DNA from 2 places in the Pseudoalteromonas sp. A22 genome. Region 1 is predicted to be linked to the other one. Evidence: predicted binding sites of a transcription regulator. Region 1 holds the regulator's gene; the other holds the start of a gene.
The links. Region 1 encodes LexA, which represses DNA repair genes until DNA is damaged. Its sites were predicted from a motif close to TACTGTATNNNNATACAGTA; they were not measured.
Positions count from the first base shown of each region.

Region 1 (4,945 bases):
ATCACATCCTGGGGCTGAAGTCGGTCCCAAGGGTATGGCTGTTCGCCATTTAAAGTGGTACGCGAGCTGGGTTTAGAACGTCGTGAGACAGTTCGGTCCCTATCTGCCGTGGGCGTTTGAGAATTGAGAGGGGCTGCTCCTAGTACGAGAGGACCGGAGTGGACGAACCGCTGGTGTTCGGGTTGTGATGCCAATTGCATTGCCCGGTAGCTACGTTCGGAACTGATAACCGCTGAAAGCATCTAAGCGGGAAGCAGGCCTCGAGATGAGTTCTCACTTTGACTTAGAGTCAACTGAAGGGCCGTTGAAGACTACAACGTTGATAGGCGAGATGTGGAAGTGCTGTGAGGCATTAAGCTAACTCGTACTAATTACCCGTGAGGCTTAACCATACAACGCCAAAGTGGTTTATAAGCGACAGAAGTTAATAGACTAAAGTAGACAAAAGAATTTAATAGCTTTTTCCGGATTTACATTGATGAGGGAGACTTCATTGATGAACAGAATTTCCTGGTGACTATAGCGTTTTGGACCCACCTGACCCCATGCCGAACTCAGAAGTGAAACAAAACAGCGTCGATGATAGTGTGGATTACCCATGTGAAAGTAGAACATCGCCAGGGCCAAATAAGAGAAACCCGTTGCAGCAATGTGACGGGTTTTTTGCTATGTGTGATTTGAAAACCTCGCGAGATGAACTCGCTCCCACTCCCACCACAGTATCAGCATAGTGCAACATGGTAGGTGGTGGTTAATCAGCCCTAAATCTTAATAATCTATTTCTTATTGCGTAGAGTCGTAGGTTATGCTCTGAGGCACAGACTTCACTTCTTGTTTAATGGTGCTCTAATTAATGCTATTAGCAAATACACTTAAAATATGTCGAATAAAGAAACATTTGCGATTTTTTTTGAGCTGTATATACTTACAGTAAATAAACCACTGTATGGAACACCAGTTAATGCGTCCTCTAACAAAACGACAAGAACAAATCTTTGAATTAATAAAAGTATTCATAAAAGATACTGGCATGCCTCCAACTCGTGCTGAAATAGCTGATGCTTTGGGTTTTAAGAGTGCAAATGCAGCGGAAGAGCATCTTAAGGCGCTTGCGAAAAAGGGAGTTATCGAAATGGTCCCAGGCGCAAGCCGAGGGATTCGACTTGTAGAGGATGAATCCGAACAACTTGGTTTACCTATTATTGGCCGTGTTGCTGCTGGTGAGCCTATTCTGGCAGAGCAACATGTAGAGAGCCACTGTAATGTAGATGCGAGTTTTTTTAAACCTAATGCTGATTACCTTTTAAGAGTTAATGGTATGAGCATGAAGGATATTGGCATTATGGATGGTGATCTACTAGCTGTTCACAGCACTCAGGTGGCTGAAAATGGCCAAGTGATAGTGGCTCGCGTAGAAGAGGACGTGACAGTTAAACGCTTTGAAAAGAAAGGGAAGAAAGTTTTATTGCATGCTGAGAATGAAGAATTTAAAGCGATTGAAGTGGATCTAGAGCATCAAAATTTCTCCATTGAAGGGTTAGCTGTCGGCGTTATCCGAAGTGCTGACTGGATGTAGTTTATGAGAGCGAGTGTAGCGTTAAATATAAAGTTGCGCTTGCTTTAACTATATTTTGTTTAAAAAGTGATAATTAACTTTTCTAACTATGTGAAAGTAGGATGATTATAGTGACTTTAATCATTTAGTAATATTTTTAGTTTTCTGATCTTTATACACTATTTTTCATCATTCTTTGTTTTACCCCCTATAGTTCCCAGTTTTGATTCTAAAGTCGGTCTTCTCGAAAATCTTGCAATTTGTTTGTTTTTTGACTAATTGGTTAATAGTCGTGCAGTAAGTCTATGTACAAATAGACAATATGACAGTCATCCAATAATAACAAAAGACAACCACGAGTTGTCTTGAAGGAGACGTCAAATGAAAATTTGTCGATTAGTTGTAGCATTCATCGCAGTGCTAATCGCCATGCCCTCACTTGCTAACAGCGCTTACAATATGAGGCAAGGTGTTACAGACATTAGTCATCAAGTGTATGAGCTTCACATGACCATATTTCTAATATGTTGCGTCATTGGGGTTATTGTATTCGGGATTATGTTTTGGGCGCTTATAAAACACAGAAAGTCAAAAGGCGTTGTTGCAGCGCAATTTCATGAAAGCACCAAAGTGGAAATACTTTGGACAGCAATTCCTTTCCTGATACTCATTGGTATGGCAATACCAGCCACAAAAACGCTTATTGCTATGGAAGACACGAGTAAAGCTGATCTGACCATTAAGGTCACAGGCTCTCAGTGGAAATGGCACTATGAGTATATGGGGCATGATGTTGAATTCTATTCTTTGCTCTCTACTCCGAAAGATGAAATTAGTGATCTCAAAGAAAAAAATGAAAATTACCTGCTTGAAGTTGATAAGCATTTAGTTATTCCCACCGATAGGAAAGTTCGCTTTTTGATGACCTCAGATGATGTCATCCATTCTTGGTGGGTGCCCGATTTTGCGGTGAAGAAGGATGCCAATCCAGGCTTTATAAATGAGGCATGGACAAAGGTAAACGATGAAGGAATTTACAGAGGCCAATGTGCTGAATTATGTGGCAAAGATCATGGCTTTATGCCTGTCGTTGTCGAGGCCGTAAGTCCCGATAAATTTGATAGTTGGCTCAACGATGCTAAAGCTGAAAAAGCAAAAGCAGAGGCTGAGTCACAAGCAGTTGCCCAACAAACCCTTTCGAAAGAAGAGTTAATGGAGGTTGGTGAACAAACTTACATGGCTTATTGCGCAGCTTGCCATCAACCAACCGGGCTTGGGCTACCAGGTGTCTTCCCTGCAATGAAAGGGAGTAAAGTCGTCACTGGAGATATTAAAGCTCATATAGATATTCTACTTTTAGGTCGCCCAGGAACTGCGATGCAATCTTTCGCAAAGCAATTAACAATCAAGCAGATAGCGGGGGTTATCACCTATAAAAGAAATAGTTGGGGTAATGACACCGGCGATGTTATTCAGCCAAGCCAAATACAGCGTGAGATAGATGCATTAGAGGAGGGTAAGTAATGAGTGCCATCGTAGAAGAACATTCACACCATACAGCTCCAAAAGGCTTAAAGCGCTGGCTGTTTACCACTAATCATAAAGACATTGGAACTCTGTATTTATTGTTCTCACTAACCATGTTTTTAATTGGTGGTGCTATGGCTATGGTGATCCGAGCCGAGCTTTTCCAACCTGGGTTACAGCTTGTAGATCCGCATTTTTTTAATCAAATGACGACAGTACATGGACTAATAATGGTATTTGGCGCAGTAATGCCCGCATTTACTGGTCTTGCCAACTGGATGATCCCAATGATGATTGGTGCTCCTGATATGGCGTTACCGAGAATGAATAACTGGAGTTTTTGGATACTCCCCTTTGCATTTGCAATTTTACTGATGTCGTTATTTTTGGAAGGCGGCGGGCCTGCTTTCGGTTGGACTTTTTATGCGCCACTATCTACAACGTACAGCAATGACAATACTGCATTTTTTGTTTTTGCGATCCATATAATGGGCATTAGCTCTATTATGGGTGCTATCAACGTTATCGTGACCATCGTCAATCTTAGAGCTCCAGGTATGACATGGATGAAGTTGCCTTTATTTGTCTGGACTTGGCTGATAACTGCATTTCTTCTGATTGCTGTTATGCCCGTACTCGCTGGCGCTGTGACTATGGTATTGACTGATAAGTTCTTTGGAACGAGCTTTTTTGATGCAGCAGGTGGTGGTGATCCTGTTATGTTCCAGCATATATTCTGGTTCTTTGGTCATCCTGAAGTGTACATCATGATATTACCTGCCTTCGGCATAATCTCTACGATAGTACCGACATTTTCAAGAAAGAAACTGTTTGGCTATGCATCAATGGTTTATGCAACCGCTTCAATTGCTCTGTTGTCGTTCGTCGTTTGGGCTCATCATATGTTTACTACGGGCATGCCTTTAGCTGGTGAGTTGTTTTTTATGTATGCAACTATGCTCATATCAGTGCCTACTGGCGTTAAGGTTTTTAATTGGGTAGCTACAATGTGGCGAGGTGCTATTAGTTTTGAGGTGCCCATGCTTTTTGCCATTGCGTTTATCGTACTTTTCACAATTGGCGGATTTTCCGGTTTGATGTTAGCAATTACGCCTGCAGATTTCCAATATCACGATACCTACTTCGTTGTCGCGCATTTCCATTACGTGTTAGTTACGGGAGCTATATTCTCAATAATGGCCGCCGCATATTATTGGTTACCAAAGTGGACAGGGTACATGTTTGATATCAAATTGGCTAAATTTCACTTTTGGCTCTCCTTGGTTAGTGTGAACGTACTGTTCTTCCCAATGCACTTTGTTGGTCTTGCTGGCATGCCAAGGCGGATCCCTGATTATGCTCTACAGTTCGCTGATTTCAACGCGATCATTAGTATCGGAGGGTTTGCATTCGGTCTTTCTCAACTGTTGTTTGTTGCAGTGGTTTATAAATGTATAAAAGGTGGAGAGCAGGCCTCTGGGAAAGTATGGGATGGGGCAGAGGGATTAGAGTGGCAAGTACCATCTCCGGCTCCTTATCATACCTTTTCAACGCCACCGGAGATTAAGTAATGCAACATGGACGCCTGCTTAAGAAGCTTATTTTGTTGACGCTAGGTATGTTTGCTTTTGCCTTTGCACTGGTTCCTCTATATGACGTTTTTTGTGATGTCACAGGCCTAAATGGTAAGCCATCCATGGAAATCGCAAAGCAGAGCGAGTCAATTGCGCAAAGTCGACAAGTAGATGTGAGCTTCACAACGCACAGTCAAAGCCAGGCGCCATTTAAGGTCGATGCAGTCGAGCACTCGGTTAGAGTTCAACCCGGTAAGCTAACCGATGTCAAATTCATTGCAAAAAACTT
Region 1 is NZ_CP047238.1:3,769,622-3,774,566, reverse strand. Features, by position in the region: rRNA gene GSF04_RS21970 (23S ribosomal RNA) at 1-392, shown strand, start outside; rRNA gene rrf (5S ribosomal RNA) at 510-623, shown strand; gene lexA (transcriptional repressor LexA) at 962-1,576, shown strand; gene coxB (cytochrome c oxidase subunit II) at 1,937-3,079, shown strand; gene ctaD (cytochrome c oxidase subunit I) at 3,079-4,653, shown strand; gene GSF04_RS21945 (cytochrome c oxidase assembly protein) at 4,653-4,945, shown strand, end outside.

Region 2 (4,945 bases), 1.1 Mb from region 1:
CGAATGAAATCTGACGGTGCAACTTGTGCCAAACTGTACTTTGAAGATGGCTTCGGAGAAAACAGTGCTATACCGCTTATTAACCAAGAAACTGCCAAACAATTAGTCGAGTCCGCAAACTCATTGAAGTTACCCGTAATGGCACATGCGAATGCCATTGATATGCAACAACTTGCTGTAGATGCCAATATCAACGTTATGGCGCATGGACTTTGGAACTGGTTAGCGCCAAATACAGCCCCTAGCGAAAGCGAACTGCCAACCAATGTAAAAGCTGTGCTGGATACCATCATCGAAAAAGACATCGCCTATCAAGCCACATTAAATGTGATGAATGCTCTGGCGAAAGTGACTGACAACACCTTCACCTTTTCGTCTGAATATCGTACCGTATTACCTCCATCTCAAATTGCTTGGTATCAAAGTGAACCTGGTCGCTGGTTTTCTCGAGAAATGGGTCAAGGCTGGGGTGAAGTAAGTAATCAACAAAAGGTCGCTAAACTTGAGCAAGTTTTCTCTCAAGGGCAACGAGCACTAAATTATCTATATAAAAATGGCGCAACCTTGCTGCTTGGCTCAGATACGCCACCCGCACCAACTTATGTCTCGCAACCTGGCTTATCGACTTATCAAGAATTAACGATGATGGATCAAGCCGGAGTAGGCCTCGTTAGCTTGCTATCTGCTGCTACCATTAATAATGCGAAAGCATTTGCAATAGACAACCAGTACGGCAGTATCGCTGCTGGGAAAGTGGCAAATCTATTACTTTTAAATAGTAACCCTTTGCAGTCAGTCGCGGCTTATAACGATATTGAATATGTTATCTTACATGGCTCAGCCATTGAGCGTGCTACTTTTCATATCGATGCCCTCGAGAAAAGTGAATGAGTAAATACGTCAGAATAGAAATACTGATAATGTCGGTCTCACCTCTATTGACTTAATCAAGTGGTCTATTTTGATATTTTCGAACTTCTGCAGGTAACAAGAGTCGAAAAATCGTCGCAAAGATAGCACACACTGCGAAGTAAGGTTGCTCTAACGCGGCCAGATAAAGCATAATAAAACAAAAAGGGTTTCTCTATAATGAAGATTTCATCTTTTCATCTCTCTAGGCAATCTTGGGGATTGCTAGCACTATCCGCTGCTATTTTTGAAGCCGTTGCACTGTATTTCCAATACGGTATGGGTTTAGAGCCCTGTATTATGTGCATCTATCAGCGTTTTGCTATGTTGGGGTTATTAGCAGCTGGTTTAATCGGTATGATTTCTCCTCGCTCTTTCGCACTGCGTAGTCTGGCATTTGTTTCGTGGGGCGTAGGCAGCATTTGGGGTTATTTTATCGCCCGTGAACATATCAGCATGCAAACCACAACGGATCCATTTGCTTTTACCTGTGACTTTGTACCAAACTTTCCTGCGTTTATGCCGCTTCATGAATGGCTACCAAGCTTTTTTGCTGCGACGGGTGACTGCGGCAACATAGATTGGTCTTTTGCAGGATTATCTATGCCTGGATGGATGGAAATTATCTTTGCATTTTATAGCGTTGCATTTATTCTTTTCTTATTTTTCCACGTTACCAAAAGAAGTTGAGATATCACATTCATGCATTTTAGGTTAAGCCAAATTGAGCAACTGAGAGCGTTTAAATTACGTGACAAGCAGATGATTTTGCGTCTTGCACTTAGCCACCTTGATGCAAAAACAAAGGTTGTGTTAAGAATAGCCAAGTTGCTACTGCTCACACCGTTTTTTGCCTCATTGGTCGTATTTGAAGGCTGGTTGTTATTACCTGTCTTATTGGTAGCAGGATTAATTTATCCGCTACTGACCACACCACTGGAAATACAGTTTGGCAAACCCAAGTTAGCTCAGGCAATCGCTGAGTTTAACGCCTCGAATAAGCCCTGATCTTCAATCTACCTGTGTGCGAGCAACTAAGCTCGCACACAATAACTACGACTAGACTCTAATTTTCCCCTCCAGTTTTGCCAATATTCCTTTCCCAATTCCTTTTACTTCCAGCAACTCCGTTGTTGTTTTAAAGCGCCCCATTTTCTTACGGTACTCTACGATGGCTTCAGCTTTACGAATACCAATCCCTGGTAAACTTGAAAGCGCCGAAGCGTCAGCGGAATTAATATCGAGTACAGCACTTTGCTGCTGTGTTTGAGAGACTGACTTTGCTTGCTCCGCAGGTTTTGCGAGCACGCTTGAACAGCTTAAACCTAACGCCAATAAAATAGAAAGTATGGTGGGTTTATTGAACATATATACACTCCTTGTGCGTAAAAAGTATCCAAAGCTTACTGCATTCACCTCGGTGAGTGATTGCAGAAGCTTTTTAAATAAAGATTGGAACATTGACTTTGTCAAAAAACATTCATTCTTTCAAAAATCCAAATAAACATTAAACTTTTGTTTTTAATGAATTTAATTAATTCTGCTTCACTCAACAGCACTTGAAAAATTTTCAAAATAACTTGCTTAATCCCTCGATTCGATTTACTGTATAAAAAAACAGTGACTAGGGGAATAACCATGGCCGTTATCATCAAATATGTTGTTGAAAGAAATGGAGTCGAGCGTATGACTTTCACGTCTAAAAAAGAAGCTGATGCTTATGATAAGATGCTAGATGTAGCTGAAGCATTGGAAGACATGCTAACGAAAGTTGACGTGCCGCTGAGTGAACAACAAGTTGAATCCCTAGCGCTTGAAATTGCAAAACAAAAAGATGACTTTGTGTCTGTGTTAAAAGGTGGCAAAGTAGCACCAAAAGCCAATACCAAAAACAAATCTGAAAACGAAAAAGCGTCAGATCCAGATAAAGTGACCAAAATTAAGCAAGCCTAAATGATAATAACCACTTACTTCAGTGGGTGGTTTAGGCTGAAAATAAAAAACCGCATGTTCTGCGGTTTTTTATTTTGTGCTGTGTAGCGTGGTATTATTTAATCACGCTTGCCACTGCATCAGCAAAGTAGTCAATATTGTCTTTGCTTACGCCAGCTACGTTAACACGGCTAGAGCCTACCATATAGATAGCATATTCAGTGCGTAGTCTGTCAATTTGCTCTTTATTAATACCTAAGAAAGAGAACATACCGTGCTGACGGTCGATGAACGAGAAGTCTTGCTCAACACCTTTTTCAGCTAGGCTTTCTTTGATTAACGTACGTAGACCATTGATACGACCGCGCATTTCGTCAAGTTCGTCGTACCACATTTGCGTAAGTTCAGTACTGCTTAGAATGGTATTTACAATATCAGCACCGTGTGCTGGTGGCATTGAATAGATACTACGAACAACGCTAAGTAATACTGAGTTTGAAACATCAGCAGTTGCACTGTCTTTTGCAATGATTGAACACGCACCGATACGCTCGCGGTATAAACCAAAGTTTTTAGAGCAAGATGAACAGATGATCATTTCATCAACTGTATCCGCAACCGTTCTAAGGCCTTGTGCATCTTCTTCAAGGCTGGTACCAAAACCTTGGTATGCAATATCAATTAATGGCGTAAAGCCTTGCTCTTTCGCAAGTTCAGCAACCACTTTCCATTGCGCTTGATTTAAGTCCATACCACTTGGGTTATGACAACATGCATGAAGTAGTACTACATCACCTTTAGGTACTTGCTTCAGCGCATTGATCATCTCATCAAACAACAACCCTTTGTTTTCGTAGTCGTAGTAAGGATACTCTTTAACTGTTAGACCAGCTGCTTCAAATAGGCTGATGTGGTTTGCCCAAGTTGGAGTCGTAACCCAAACAGTTGCATTAGTGTTGCAACGTTTAATAAATTCTGCTGCAACACGTAATGCGCCAGTACCACCAGGTGCTTGCGCCGTACGTACGCGATTTGCCAATAATGTACTATGCTCTCCAAGTAACAGTGTTTCCATCTTTTGACAGAAGTCTAAGTTACCAGCCAAACCAATATAAGATTTTGTCGTTTCGTTTTCTAAACGAAACGCTTCCGCTTTTTTAACCGCTCTAAGTACCGGCGTGTTTCCCTGCTCGTCCTTATAAACACCTACACCAAGGTCAATTTTGTTTGGGTTAGTGTCCTGTTTATAAGCGGCCATCAGGCCTAAAATAGGATCTGTTGGAAGTGGTTTTAGCTCTGAGAACATGGCTTATCTCTTTTATTTTAATTAATGCAAACTCGAGCGGCTGACGCCCGATTCCAGTAGACTTGATGGTAACATAGAGACTTGCATCTCAGTTACCATATTTATCTAGAATTTTATTCATTTTTGTAAACTTGGCAGCACCACAAAGGCGTCAAGTTTACAGCCGGACTATTCCGATAATTATTCGGGTAAATAGTCAGGAATTCTCGTACATGCAGCTGCAAGCAATGCTAAAATTTCTTCGTTGAAAAATGACTCAGAAAACGCTTCTGCATCAATAATTCCAATACAATTTTGAGCATCATCGAATAATGGCATACAGGTTTCTGCTTTCACCTTTGGATCGCAAGTGTAGTACTCTCCTCCACTGGCGACATATTGAGGGATGTCATTAATCACTCGAGCTTTAGCACTCAATACCGTTTGGATATTATTTGAAGTAGCAGCAAAAGCCTCCGTTATTGGGAATAGCGGTCTACTCGGCGCGCCAGAGTACGCTAATTTGAGAAGTTGTTTCCCTTCATTTGTCGCTCTTGCTTGGTATATGCCAAACCAATCAACAGCTGTAAATTCAACTACCGCTGACACTATTGTTTGCAGCTTGGCAAGCGATTGCTCATTCACAATGTTCTTTTCAACGTAGTCACTCAATAAAAAAGGTGCTTCCTGAAGGTGACCAAACAAGCTACAAGCGCCTTCTTCCCCAAGCTCAGGGATCTGATATGACCACACAGCAGGGCTTGAATTTTTCTCAATATAAGCATCTAGTTTTTCTAATTGCAGCAAAAGCAACTCGCG
Region 2 is NZ_CP047238.1:2,710,588-2,715,532, forward strand. Features, by position in the region: gene GSF04_RS17015 (amidohydrolase family protein) at 1-891, shown strand, start outside; gene dsbB (disulfide bond formation protein DsbB) at 1,090-1,599, shown strand; gene GSF04_RS17025 (hypothetical protein) at 1,612-1,917, shown strand; gene GSF04_RS17030 (helix-hairpin-helix domain-containing protein) at 1,969-2,277, opposite strand; gene GSF04_RS17035 (YebG family protein) at 2,548-2,862, shown strand; gene GSF04_RS17040 (amino acid aminotransferase) at 2,957-4,147, opposite strand; gene GSF04_RS17045 (GAF domain-containing protein) at 4,328-4,945, opposite strand, start outside.
Region 2: the regulator LexA is predicted to act here: its motif matches at 2,513-2,532, upstream of GSF04_RS17035 (YebG family protein).